DNA from 2 places in the Bacteroides sp. AF39-11AC genome. Region 1 is predicted to be linked to the other one. Evidence: riboswitches for the same ligand, from Rfam matches in the RefSeq annotation. Region 1 holds a riboswitch; the other holds the start of a gene.
What was found. A riboswitch is a leader RNA that binds a small molecule or an ion and turns the genes downstream of it on or off. The one in region 1 is predicted to bind cobalamin.

Region 1 (6,221 bases):
CGGAAGTAGTGCTGCTCTTTCCGCCGCAGGCGGAAAGAAGTAACACTGTCACCCAAAGGAGTATAAAGAAAGAAATTTGTTTCATTATAAGAAAATCATTTTGTTAGGGTTGATACCTCCACAATCAAACTTTTCAGCAAAAGTTCCATCTTTCTTAAAACGGTAAATATCACCATTGGAAACATAGTCAGAAGTACTGATATAGAATTCTCCCGTTTCAGGGTCGATATTAAAACCATATATACTTGATGATAACAATTCCTGAGGGGCATTCTTTAAGAAATTTCCTTCAGTAAGTTTATGTGCTTTTGTATTGTAAGTGGAAAAACTATGTTCGTATCCGTCACTTTTCCAGTCAGAATAAATGAGATAAATCGTATCATCATGTTCTGCAAAAGCTGATGCTACTGCTATTGATTCTACAGTATCATCTGATTTTATGCGCTGGAAAGTGTAGCCTTCACCCAATACATTGGTCCAGATACCCCATGATAAAAGGTAGACTTCATCATTTGATTCAAGTATGCGATTGGGATTTTTTACAACGGGTATATCTTTCTCTTTTTTGAAAGTATTCAGGTCGATTACAGAAACATCTGTTCCTTCCCCATATCCGGAATTCGCTACATATAGTTTGCCTTCATTTTCAACAATCTGTTCCGGGTTGGCATTGACGTCGACATAAGCTTCTATTTTCATAGTGCGAGAATCAATACGTGCAACCTTTCCGCTCCAAAGTGTAACGTAGATTTTGCCGTCTTTAGCTGCCATGTATCGTGGTTGACCATCAGAACTACTGAATGAAAGGCGTGCTTCTTCCACTGCTGCGGCGTTCAGTTTCAGCAATAGGCTTGAGCCGGACACAATGACATAAATATTGTCCTCATATTCTAATATATCCTGGCCAGTGTCTCCCAACTGTTTTTCATTTTGCTTAAAATAGATGTTGGCAATAAAATTATTATTGCTGTCATTAGCATCTTTATTAGGGGCATAAAAGGCAATGCCTGCATTGTTGTTATCAGCTTTTCCTTCATTCAGGATGAACATTCGTCGTTGTGGTAATTCTACTTTAGTACCTTCATCGTTCCATGGGTCATCGTCATCATCGCTACAAGAGGTGAATGTTACAGAGATTGCGAGCATACAAAGAGTACTGAATAATAAGCTTCTTACTTTCATGTTTTGTTTTTTTAGATTGTAATTAATTAAAAAAGTATGCTACCCGTTATCCGAAATGAACGTCCCGGCATTGGGTAATATTTGATAATATCATATTGTTTATTTGTCAGGTTTATTAGTTCGGCCTGGAGGCGAAGTCTGCATTTTCTCAGTTGGAATGCGCGGGATGCTGACAGGGTATGCTCCGTATATCCATCAATGCGATTTTCCTGTATGTTCTGTGGCAGGCTGTATCGGTCGCTCACACAAGTTAAGGCATAACCTATATTTATCCAGGAGGTTTCTGCAAGTATGGAAGCATTGCCACTATGTAGAGGGGTATAAGGAATCTGGTCTTTATAATTCTTACTGCTTGATGAAGTTACGTCAATAGCTTTCTGATAGGTATAATTGCCTGTTATTGATAAATCAATGTTACGGTGAATAGGGATAGAGGTACGTAAAGTTATATCTGCCCCGGTGATATGTACTTTCCCAAAATTCATCATCTTCCAGACATAAGTGGTAGGTAGGGCGACAATTTTATCATTTACTTCATTATAATATCCATCAACGGTCAGCATTACGTAATTAGTGAAAGAGAATGGAGTGCCGCTCCAAGTAATACCTACATTGTATTCGCGTGCCTTTTCAGGGCGTAGGTCAGTATTGCCCATACGCTGATAATAAAGGTCATTGAAAGTTGGTACGCGGAAAGTGTCTTTGTACATTAATCGCAGAAATAGGGAGTGCTTCTTCCAGGGGCGATATATAAATGAAAGGGCAGGACTGAAACGAGAACGATTATCAGGACGTTTACCTGATTTCACATCCTCGGCAATCAGCGTATGTACTAATGTTCCTGTGGCTGTAAGTCCTTTCCATTGATAGCGTAAATTAAATGCAGATAGCCATGTATATCGTGTGGGATTAGGATTGTTGGGCAAATTATTATCCAGTGTATTAAGTACAAGGTCATTTGCCCATGAAGTAGAAAATGTACTGCAAGGCTGCCATTGTATAGTAGCTGATAGATAATATTCTTGCTGCTTGTTAATGTCTGTTTGTTTGCCTCCTTCATATTTCACGTCCGTGTCTTCATATTTATTCCACGAATAGTTATATTTAGCTTGACCTTGCAAGGTCCATTCCGAAGTGATCTCTTTTAGGTATCGGGCTTGTATGAAGATATTTCTGTCCCATAAACGTTCATTGGCTCGATCATTGTAGAGAATTACTGAACCCGGCAATCCACGTTCCGAATCGAAATAATATGCTTTTATGTTCAGTTGGCTGCTATCTCTCAATGTGTGAAACAGGTTAGCTTCTGTGTGCCATGATTTTATATCAGTATTTTTTCTTTTTTCATTCGTAGTATATTTGCCGTTTATTAATTTAAAAGGATAATTACCATCTGCTCGTAGGTAATTCCCATTAAAGGTATAACAGGTTCGTTGTGCTATACGTTGCCCCCATGTGAGAGAAGGATTTACTAAGCCAAAGGATCCACTTTTTATTTGTCCTTTGAAAGTGTATGCTTTGTCTGTTCCTTCTAAAGGATTTTTGCTATAGATGGACAGTATTCCTGCTGAAGCGAAAAGCCGTGCAGGTTGCAGCAAATCATGGTTTTGCCCAACAGACAGAGATAGCATGTCTATATCATCCAATGCGAAACGTCCTATATCTATTTGTCCCGCTTGGGTATTGCTCACAGCCACTCCGTCGTAGGCTACTGCTGTGTGTGTAGCACCAAGGCTTCGGACGGAAACAGTCTTTAATCCTCCTATGCCACCGTAATCTTTTACATTGGCTCCGGCAAAACGGCGAACAGCATCAGCTATATTCTGAAGTCCGAGGTTTTCCAATTCGTTCTTTTCAAGTACTTGTATGGGCATCGCTACAGATATGCGCTGTGGTACACGCCGACCTTTTATTCCCACTTCCGGAATGGTATGCACCTTTCCGGTAATGGAATCTCCTACCTGTTGCGCTTGCAGATTAATGCAGAGCAACGGTATAAGACAACATAAACAGAATCGTAGCCACATATACCGGCATAGATTATCTCTTATCATAAGTAGAATGCTATAAAACTATATACACCTCATGCCCTTTCCTCGAAGGCATAAGTAATGATGGTTTTGCAGGTCTTCTGACTTACTCCGGATTTGCCGCCTTCCCGCCATACGAATATTGGCAGTGGCACAAGTGATTGGTAAATCCTTTAATATGAGTTCACAGCAGCGGGACTGTTTGGGAGTCACACCCAATTCCCTTTTCATGGAGTATACCGAAAGGCATCCTCCAACAAAACCGGGAGCAAAGATAGGAAAGATTTATGTTTTATTTGTGATGTAGTGCAGTATTTTATAAATTTATGCATTTATTCTAACAGAGTAACTTAATGGAAAACTAATATTATAATGCTTATGCTAAAGAAAACTATTGCTGCACTAAGCCTACTCAGTATCCTTGCAGCCTGTCAGAATGATGAGAATCCTTCTCAACTGGAACCTAAACCACGTCAAGACATCAATCTTACCCGTGCGGAACAAGATTTTATGGACAAAGGTACAGACTTTGCTTTCCGTTTCTTCGATCAGGTGTGCAGTACCGAAAAAGAAAAACCGAATGTTTTTGTGTCTCCATTGAGTGCATCACTTTGCTTATCCATGATTACGAATGGGGCTACTGATAATACGCTTGCTGAGATGCAGGATGTATTAGGATTCCCTGCTACTACTTTCTCTCTTGATGATCTGAACAACTATAATCAAAAATTAACTTCGGCTTTGTTGAATCTGGACAATACGACTCAACTCGGAATAGCTAATTCTATCTGGATAAAGGAAGGTTTTAAGGTGTACGACTCTTTTGTTGATGTGAATAAGAAAATGTACGATGCCCAGGTGCAAGAACTTGATTTCACATCTCCGACAGCCAAAGATGTGATAAATCAATGGTGCGCCAATAAGACTAATAATTGTATAAAGGAGGTTATTCAGGAAATACCTGCGGATGCTCGTATGTATCTGATTAATGCACTCTATTTTAAAGGTATCTGGAAAAGCCAGTTTGATAAGTCGGCTACTGGACAGGATAACTTTACCAATGCTGACGGCAGTCAGAAGGAAGTAGCTATGATGAACCAGACCGCAACGTTCAATTACACCCAGACTGATGATTTCTCTATTGCGGAATTACCCTATGGCAATGAAGCTTTTAGTATGGTGATACTGTTGCCATCCGGAGATAAGACCTTGGATGAAAGCTTATCCGGCCTGAATTACGAAAACTGGAAACTGTGGAGTAAGAATATGACAGGAAGAGAGTTACAAATTAAACTTCCTCGTTTTAAAGTAGAATATGACAAAAAGCTGGAAGAGGACATGATAGCTATGGGGATGAAAGATGCTTTCGATGCTCGTAAAGCAAAGTTTGCCAATATGTCCGGTGCAGAGCTATATATCGGTCTTTTACAACAATTCACCTATATAAATGTGGATGAGGAAGGTACCGAAGCGGCTGCGGTTACTATAGGAGGAATGTTTGAAACTTCTGCCGGTCCGTCTTCTCCTGTTCCTTTCTTTGTGAATCGTCCTTTTGCTTTTATGATTAAGGAAAAGAGTACGGGAGCCATCTTATTTATGGGAAAGATTACGAAACTATAGTTGTATTTCCAACCTTATATTCTTAGAAATCAGATCAACCTTGTATTTCTTCTTGAACAATGCCTTTGCCCGCTGTATAGAGGTATCATTGCTTGGATGCCGGCTACTAACAATTATCGCTGTCCTTTGTAAACTTGCAGAAGATGACAATTGCTTAATAGTTGCTTCTAATTGTTCAATCGCATGAGGTCGGCGACAGAGTCTATCTGGTCAGCTATAATTAGACGATATTCCTCATCTAAGATGGATACCACTTTGCCATTTTCTATTTTGTATGCTCCTACGTTTTCAAAGTTTAGGATACATTCTTTCGGTACGAGTTTATATATTTCTTCTGCTTTAGACGGGTTGCTAATTAACGCATTGTGGGCTTCTATCAGATTATTGAATGCTGATAAAAGATATGGACTATGAGTGGTCAAAGTGACTTTTGAACATTTGCGGACTATTTGCTGAAGCAGTTTTACCTGAGTCTGAGGGAAGAGATTGAGTTCTGGTTCTTCTATTACAAACCGATTATACTCTTTTTCATCAACAGCATAGTCAAGTACCATTAATAGTGGTATGACAGACTGGATTCCTGAAGAAGCATCTTTAAAGGGGATTGTTTTGCGACTCTCTTTCAGATATAGAGTTTCGTTTGATTTATCGGTCTGAAATAACATATCAAAAATAGAGATGTTATAATTCGGATATTTATTCTTTGCTTTCTCATAGATAGAGGCAAAGTTCAATAAGGTTTGGGGTATTGGGGCTTTGTTGAGCACTAATGTAGCGATGGAACGAGAGAATGTACTTACAAAGAAACGCTCTGCCGGTATGTAGAGGTTCGCTATAGTAGATATTTCTTTGGATTCTGGAACTTCACAAGCGAATCTATTATCTTCATAATATATGGTACCGCTTTCCCAAGTGAAGTGTATATAAGTATCTTCGTTAAAATAGGATGCAATGTTGTGCTCTTCAAATAAAGACAATAGACTTTGTTGAAAATCACCGATACGATTGATCGTATAACCTTCAAAAATAGTAATTAGCTTGGCTATTGTACTTTTACCGGAGCCTTGTTCTCCAATAAATATATTATAATCTTTCAAGCATATACTTGCTGATTTGATAGCACCAAAATTGCGTATAATGAGTTTCCTATCCATCTCTTGTATTGTTTTGGAACAAAGATAGAGAGATTCAAATGGATAACAAAATATTTGAAAGATAAATAGAAGACTGGAAGTTTGTTATATTCCAGTCTTCTACTGAGCTTTATAATTTACTCTTGTATATCTGTGCCATCACCTTCTGATACTGATTTTCCAGTTGAAGCAGATTCTGCTTACTTTGATAAATCACAGAAACTTCTACAAAATATTCTATCACACTGATTTGTCC
Region 2 (6,221 bases), on a different contig from region 1:
ATTGTGTCGATTCATAATAAGTATTCAGAATGTTATCCACACGTACTTGTGAAGTAAGCTGCATGCCGTTCCCTAATTTCCACAAATAACCCACTAATAAGTTATGAACCGTATAAGGACGGGTTGAATAAGATTCATCAGTTGTGACATAACGTTTACCTATATAAGTAGTCTGCCACGAACAAAAGGCTTTTTTATAATCGAATGCCAGCCGTGCATTCCATTTCAATTCGGGCACATAAGGAATCTGCTGCATATAAGAGTTATCATCCACATGCTGCTTCTTCCGCGTACGCGAACGCGCCCAACTGAAATTACCGGAAAGTGTAGTTTTGAAATCCCCGAAACTAAGCACCATTTTGCCTGTAAACTCTGCTCCCAGCGAGAGAACGTTACGTTTGTTTTGAGGTGTCCATATCCATTGGTTGCCATCTTTTGGAAGCCACAATATCCAATTGTCAATATGCATCAGATAACCGGATGCTTCTGCATTCAATGTCATCCAGGAGGTTAAATCATTCTTATAACCGATAGCTGCATCGTAAGAATAGCCGTCTTCAGGTTTCACATCGGGATTTCCACCGGGACGCCAATAAAGATCGTTCATACTGGGAAAACGATAATTATACGACATGCTACCTTTTACGTAGAAAGTCTTATCAAAAAAGTTAGTGGCAAAACCAGCCGACCATGTAGACACGTTCCGGCTATTATTCTGCTCGAACATATACTGCCCATGTAGTTGTAACCATGGCAATAATGTCCAGTTCGCCGAAGCTTGCAACGACAAAACATTGCGATGATGTTTCAATGGCGGTTCGGGTACCGGTATATTATAATATACATCGTCTATCAGGTACTTAGCGGAATCCACATCAATGTAACTACTCACATTTACCAAGTCGTGTGTATAGGTAAGGGTAGCATTCAATACCAACTCGTCAACAGGTGCACACGAATAATCAGCAACACCCTGCCATGTCTGCGAAGAGTTGATATTGCCTTCCGGATCGAACAAGCCACCATCAAACCATTTGTCATACTTCAGACGATAATAAAGCCATGCACCCTTTACATGAAATTCATGGATGCCACGCACATAGTCGAACCCTACATACCCGCGAATATTCGTTTCATTCTGCTGTTCGTGCGTCTTTCCCACAATGCCTAATGGTTGGGGCAACATACGCTTCCCTTGTTGTATCCAACCTACAGCAGCCAGTTGTGCGTATGGATTCAGTTTAAAGTACCCTTCCTGCATCGCACTCCATTGTGAGTATTTGGCATCCTGCCGCTTCTCACGGAAAGCTTCATTAGTAAGTACTTTATTTATATAAGTATAGTCATTATCCGAATGTTGGTAAAACAAACGCGTTTTCGAAACCACCCGTTTGCCGCTTACATTAATCTGTGCTCCTCCGGTATATGTGTTATAAGAACCATATTCTCCAAAGAATTTACCTGTAATCCCCTTTCCCCACTCCGGATCATTGAAGATGTTTACACTCCCACCTACAGCACCGGTACCACTCTTCACATGACTGCTTCCATAATAAAGGTTCACGTTGTCGGCAAAGAAGACAGGGAACTGCGAAAAGTCAAACACTCCGGACATCGGCGGCGTGATGTTGATTCCATTCCAGTTGACCCGGGTTTGCGCAGCACTTCCTCCACGGAAAGAGGCTGTAGATAATGCTCCCGTACCCAGACTCTTAATGTAAGTAGCCGAATTTTCGGTCAATAACTCAGAAAACGAACGGGTTTTATTGATTTGCAACAATTCAGGTTCAAGATGCGTCACTTTTGCACCGGCATTTGCTTCATTGGCATGGCGTATCCGACGGGCTACAATCTGCACCTCATCCAGATTCAGACCATAGGCAATCGTATCCTTTTTCTGAGCTATCGCATCAGTCACCAGCAGACATGCGGCAACTATCAGGAAAAACAGTTTTCTCATAAACTCAGATTATTGAACTTCGGATAATTCAGGAAAATAGACCTGATTGGGATAAATACCAACACGGTAACTTTCAACATTTCCACTCTCTTTATAATGACGAATATAGCCACGCTGTGCCGAATAGTCCAGGCAGTCGCAGATATACACTTCCCCTTGCGGACTTACTCCACAACCATACATCATATCTACTCCAGGCACATGACGATGTAATTTAAAAGTGCCATCATCCGTGTTCAACGTATAAATACTTTGTTGTGAGTCATTCGGAAGACCCGGTTTGCAGGTTCGCACACTAAAATAAATCAGAGTTTTAGTAGCATCCATGTCTGTCCGATTATAGCTGATAGTTCCGGTTACATCCCCTTCTTTAGCTTCATTCTTACTGACAAAAGGCAGTCTGTAAGTAGTCACTACCTTCTCCGTCTGCGGATCAATACACTTCAACAAAATAGCAGTGGGTTTTCCTTTATCGCGTTCGTTCATCAAAGCCCATATCTTACCGTTTTTGTCTTTCAGCAATTTACAGGTTTTAGTAACTTCCTCATTATAGACTTCTTCTATCATGCGGCTTCCTTCCAGAGTTATATTGTCCAAATCGAACACATAAAGCCCTTTTGCCGTAATACCAAAGAGTTTATGATCAGCCACTTCCATATATTCGACCCATTTCCTGATAACAATATATTCCAAGGGAGAGCCATAAGGAGGTACGGTACGGATTCGTACCAGCTGACTGGGCAAATCAACACCGGAGACATTGTTACTTAAAAGATCGGAAACGATAGCAGTGGTATCCGATATAGCTACAATCTGACGCGGTAATCCTGCCTGTGTATAAAGTATCGTACCTTCGGATTCGAAAGTCTTGGAATTTACAATCTCGATTTTCTTAGAATTGTTCAAAGCGATGAAGTACTTCCCATTAATCATCGTAATAGATTGTGCTACATCCCCTAACGGTCGGTTATTCACAACACGAAAGACATCGGGACTCACCATCCCGTTACGGTACAATACGGATATAGCTCCCATATTCGTACCTATTCTTCCCTCGTTCAAAACAATAGCTTCGATATTACCCTCGCCCACTCCGGCAGGAAAATCATCCTCATACTCGCAAGCGGATAATAACACTATTAGCACTGCATAACATAACCTCAAAATGCGTTTCTTCTGCATACACACAATTATTTTTCGTTATGTTTCGAGGTACGAAGTCCGAGCAATGACCTCCCATATCTATAACAATATGAGTTGAAGCAATGTGAATCTCTTACGTTTCTTTTCCCCCGAAACTGTAGATTGCAGACTTTGCAGGCAGGTCTTCTGACTCGCTTCCCTTTCGGAAGTCCTTCCCATCCTATACAGACAGTGGACAAGTGTAGAATTTATCCGAAAAGTTTAATGAAGCTCACAGCAGTGGGTCTGTTCAGGAGTTTCACCTGATTCCCTTTTCACCTCGTTTGATAAGATATATCACGAAGCACCCGAAAGCCGGATTCTTAAATCCAGACGCAAATATAGATATTATAAATCATGCAAGGAAGAATATTCTAAAAAAAGAGAAAATGAACTTAATGTTTTATTCTCTCTTATAAGTTTGCCCGGTTCAGTACTCAATACTTTATGAATAGGCCCCGTATATTCATCATATCTAAGTCTTATTTACTCCGTGTCTTCTCCGTATCTATACGCTTGGACTTGATACGGAGTTGGTACGGCCTTGACACGGAGTTGGTATGAATCAGACATGCAAACATCCCCTTCTGATAGATTCCGCGAATCTAATACTCGAAAAAAGAGGAAGAAACGTTTGTCTGTTCCAAATAAAAAAAGTACTTTTGTGCCCGATTATTCCGCACCGGGTTCGACAAAGTGCTTTCTAAGTGATTAGAGACCACCCGACGGAGCTAACTTATACATTATATATAAGAAATGTACGCAATTGTAGAAATCAACGGTCAGCAATTTAAAGCAGAAGCTGGCAAAAAGCTGTTTGTACACCACATCCAGAATGCAGAAAACGGTACAACAGTAGAATTTGACAAAGTTCTTTTGGTAGACAAAGAAGGTGCTATCACCGTAGGTGCTCCCACTGTAGAAGGTGCAAAAGTAGTTTGCCAGATTGTATCAAGCCTGGTAAAAGGTGATAAAGTTCTTATCTTCCACAAGAAAAGAAGAAAAGGTCATCGCAAGTTGAACGGTCACCGTCAACAATTCACAGAGTTAACAATTACAGAAGTAGTAGCTTAATCAATTTAAAACAGTAAGAAGAAATGGCACATAAAAAAGGTGTCGGTAGTTCTAAGAACGGCCGCGAATCACAGAGCAAGAGATTAGGCGTTAAGATATTTGGTGGCGAAGCTTGCAAAGCAGGTAACATCATCATTCGTCAAAGAGGTACTGAATTCCACCCGGGTAATAACATCGGCATGGGTAAAGACCACACTCTTTTCGCTTTAGTAGATGGAACTGTACAGTTCAAAGTAGGTAGAGAAGACAGACGTTATGTATCTGTTATTCCTGCTGAAGGCACAGAAGCGTAAGTTTCAGAATAAGAAATAAAGAAAAGGGATGTAATCCAATGGATTGCATCCCTTTCTTTTTATAGCAAAAACAACACCTTATTTGTTTTTTACTTATCTTTGTACTCTCAAATCAAGATTTTAATCAAAACAAAGTATCAAGATATGCTTACCATCAAACAAATTACAGAAAACACCGACGCGGTGATCCGCGGACTGGAAAAGAAGCATTTCAAAAATGCTAAAGAGACAATAGACCAGGTAATTGCCTTTAACGACAAAAGACGTAGCACACAGTCTGTATTAGATAATAACCTCTCTGAAGTGAACTCTATTTCCAAATCTATCGGACAACTGATGAAGGAAGGAAAGAAAGAGGAAGCTGAAACTGCCAAAAGTCGTGTAGCCGAACTAAAAGAAAGCAACAAGACTTTGCAAGCTGAAATGGACCAGGCTGCTGAAGATATGCAGAATCTACTCTACACAATTCCTAATATCCCTTATGATGAAGTACCCGAAGGTGTGGGTGCCGAGGATAATGTAGTAGAGAAAATGGGGGGCATGGAAACCGAACTTCCCAAAGATGCACTGCCTCACTGGGAACTGACGAAGAAATATGATTTGATAGACTTCGACTTAGGCGTAAAGATCACAGGAGCCGGATTCCCTGTTTACAAAGGGAAAGGTGCACAGTTGCAACGCGCACTGATCAACTTCTTTCTGGACGAAGCCCGTAAGGCTGGCTATCTGGAAATCATGCCTCCGACAGTGGTAAATGCAGCTTCCGGTTACGGAACAGGCCAGTTGCCCGATAAGGAAGGCCAGATGTACCATTGTGAAGTAGACGATTTATATCTTATTCCGACAGCTGAAGTTCCTGTAACCAATATCTATCGCGACGTGATTCTGGAAGAAAAGCAACTTCCTATCAAGAACTGTGCTTACACGCAGTGTTTCCGTCGCGAAGCCGGATCTTACGGTAAAGATGTGCGCGGTTTGAATCGTCTGCACGAATTTTCTAAAGTAGAACTGGTACGAATTGACAAGCCTGAACATTCCAGAAAGTCTCACAAAGAGATGTTGGACCATGTAGAAGGATTGTTGCAGAAACTGGAATTGCCATATCGTATCCTTCGCCTGTGTGGCGGTGATATGAGCTTTACAGCCGCTCTTTGCTTCGACTTCGAAGTTTATTCTGAGGCACAGAAGCGTTGGCTGGAAGTAAGTTCCGTTTCTAACTTCGATACTTATCAGGCTAATCGCTTGAAATGCCGTTACCGCAGTGGAGAAAAGAAAACAGAGCTTTGCCATACATTGAACGGATCTGCATTGGCATTGCCACGTATCGTTGCCGCTTTACTGGAAAATAATCAGACACCGGAAGGTATCCGTATTCCAAAGGCACTGGTGCCGTATACGGGTTTTGAAATGATTGACTAAAAATAACTGCGCTATTCTGGCGGGTAAATCATAATTCGCTCTTACACAGGTAACCACAGACGTTTATATCATTACGTCTATATGACCTGGTAAGAGCGAATTATCGTTTGCCCACATCAGTTACACAGCTTTTTAGAAGAAACTTTCTTTGTTTTTACCAAATAACCCGTATCTTTGCAAACCGTAACAATCTGAAAGTGATTACGTAATTATACCAACAAAATTTATAGATAATGAACAAAATCATTAGCAAAGAACATTTTTCTGAAAAGGTTTTTAAATTAGAGATCGAG

Region 2: another riboswitch for cobalamin. It lies ahead of DW036_RS04495 (DUF5074 domain-containing protein); the one in region 1 lies ahead of DW036_RS10545 (TonB-dependent siderophore receptor).

Annotation. Positions count from the first base shown of each region.
Region 1 covers NZ_QROH01000004.1:538,956-545,176, forward strand. Annotated here, with positions in the region: gene DW036_RS10535 (ABC transporter substrate-binding protein) at 1-85, opposite strand, end outside; gene DW036_RS10540 (YncE family protein) at 85-1,182, opposite strand; gene DW036_RS10545 (TonB-dependent siderophore receptor) at 1,209-3,236, opposite strand; cobalamin riboswitch at 3,286-3,489, opposite strand; gene DW036_RS10550 (serpin family protein) at 3,591-4,832, shown strand; gene DW036_RS10555 (AAA family ATPase) at 5,000-5,986, opposite strand; gene DW036_RS10560 (TolC family protein) at 6,096-6,221, opposite strand, start outside.
Region 2 covers NZ_QROH01000002.1:453,293-459,513, forward strand. Annotated here, with positions in the region: gene DW036_RS04490 (TonB-dependent siderophore receptor) at 1-1,960, opposite strand, end outside; gene DW036_RS04495 (DUF5074 domain-containing protein) at 1,970-3,142, opposite strand; cobalamin riboswitch at 3,262-3,469, opposite strand; gene rplU (50S ribosomal protein L21) at 3,899-4,216, shown strand; gene rpmA (50S ribosomal protein L27) at 4,240-4,509, shown strand; gene serS (serine--tRNA ligase) at 4,654-5,928, shown strand; gene DW036_RS04515 (bifunctional dihydroorotate dehydrogenase B NAD binding subunit/NADPH-dependent glutamate synthase) at 6,162-6,221, shown strand, end outside.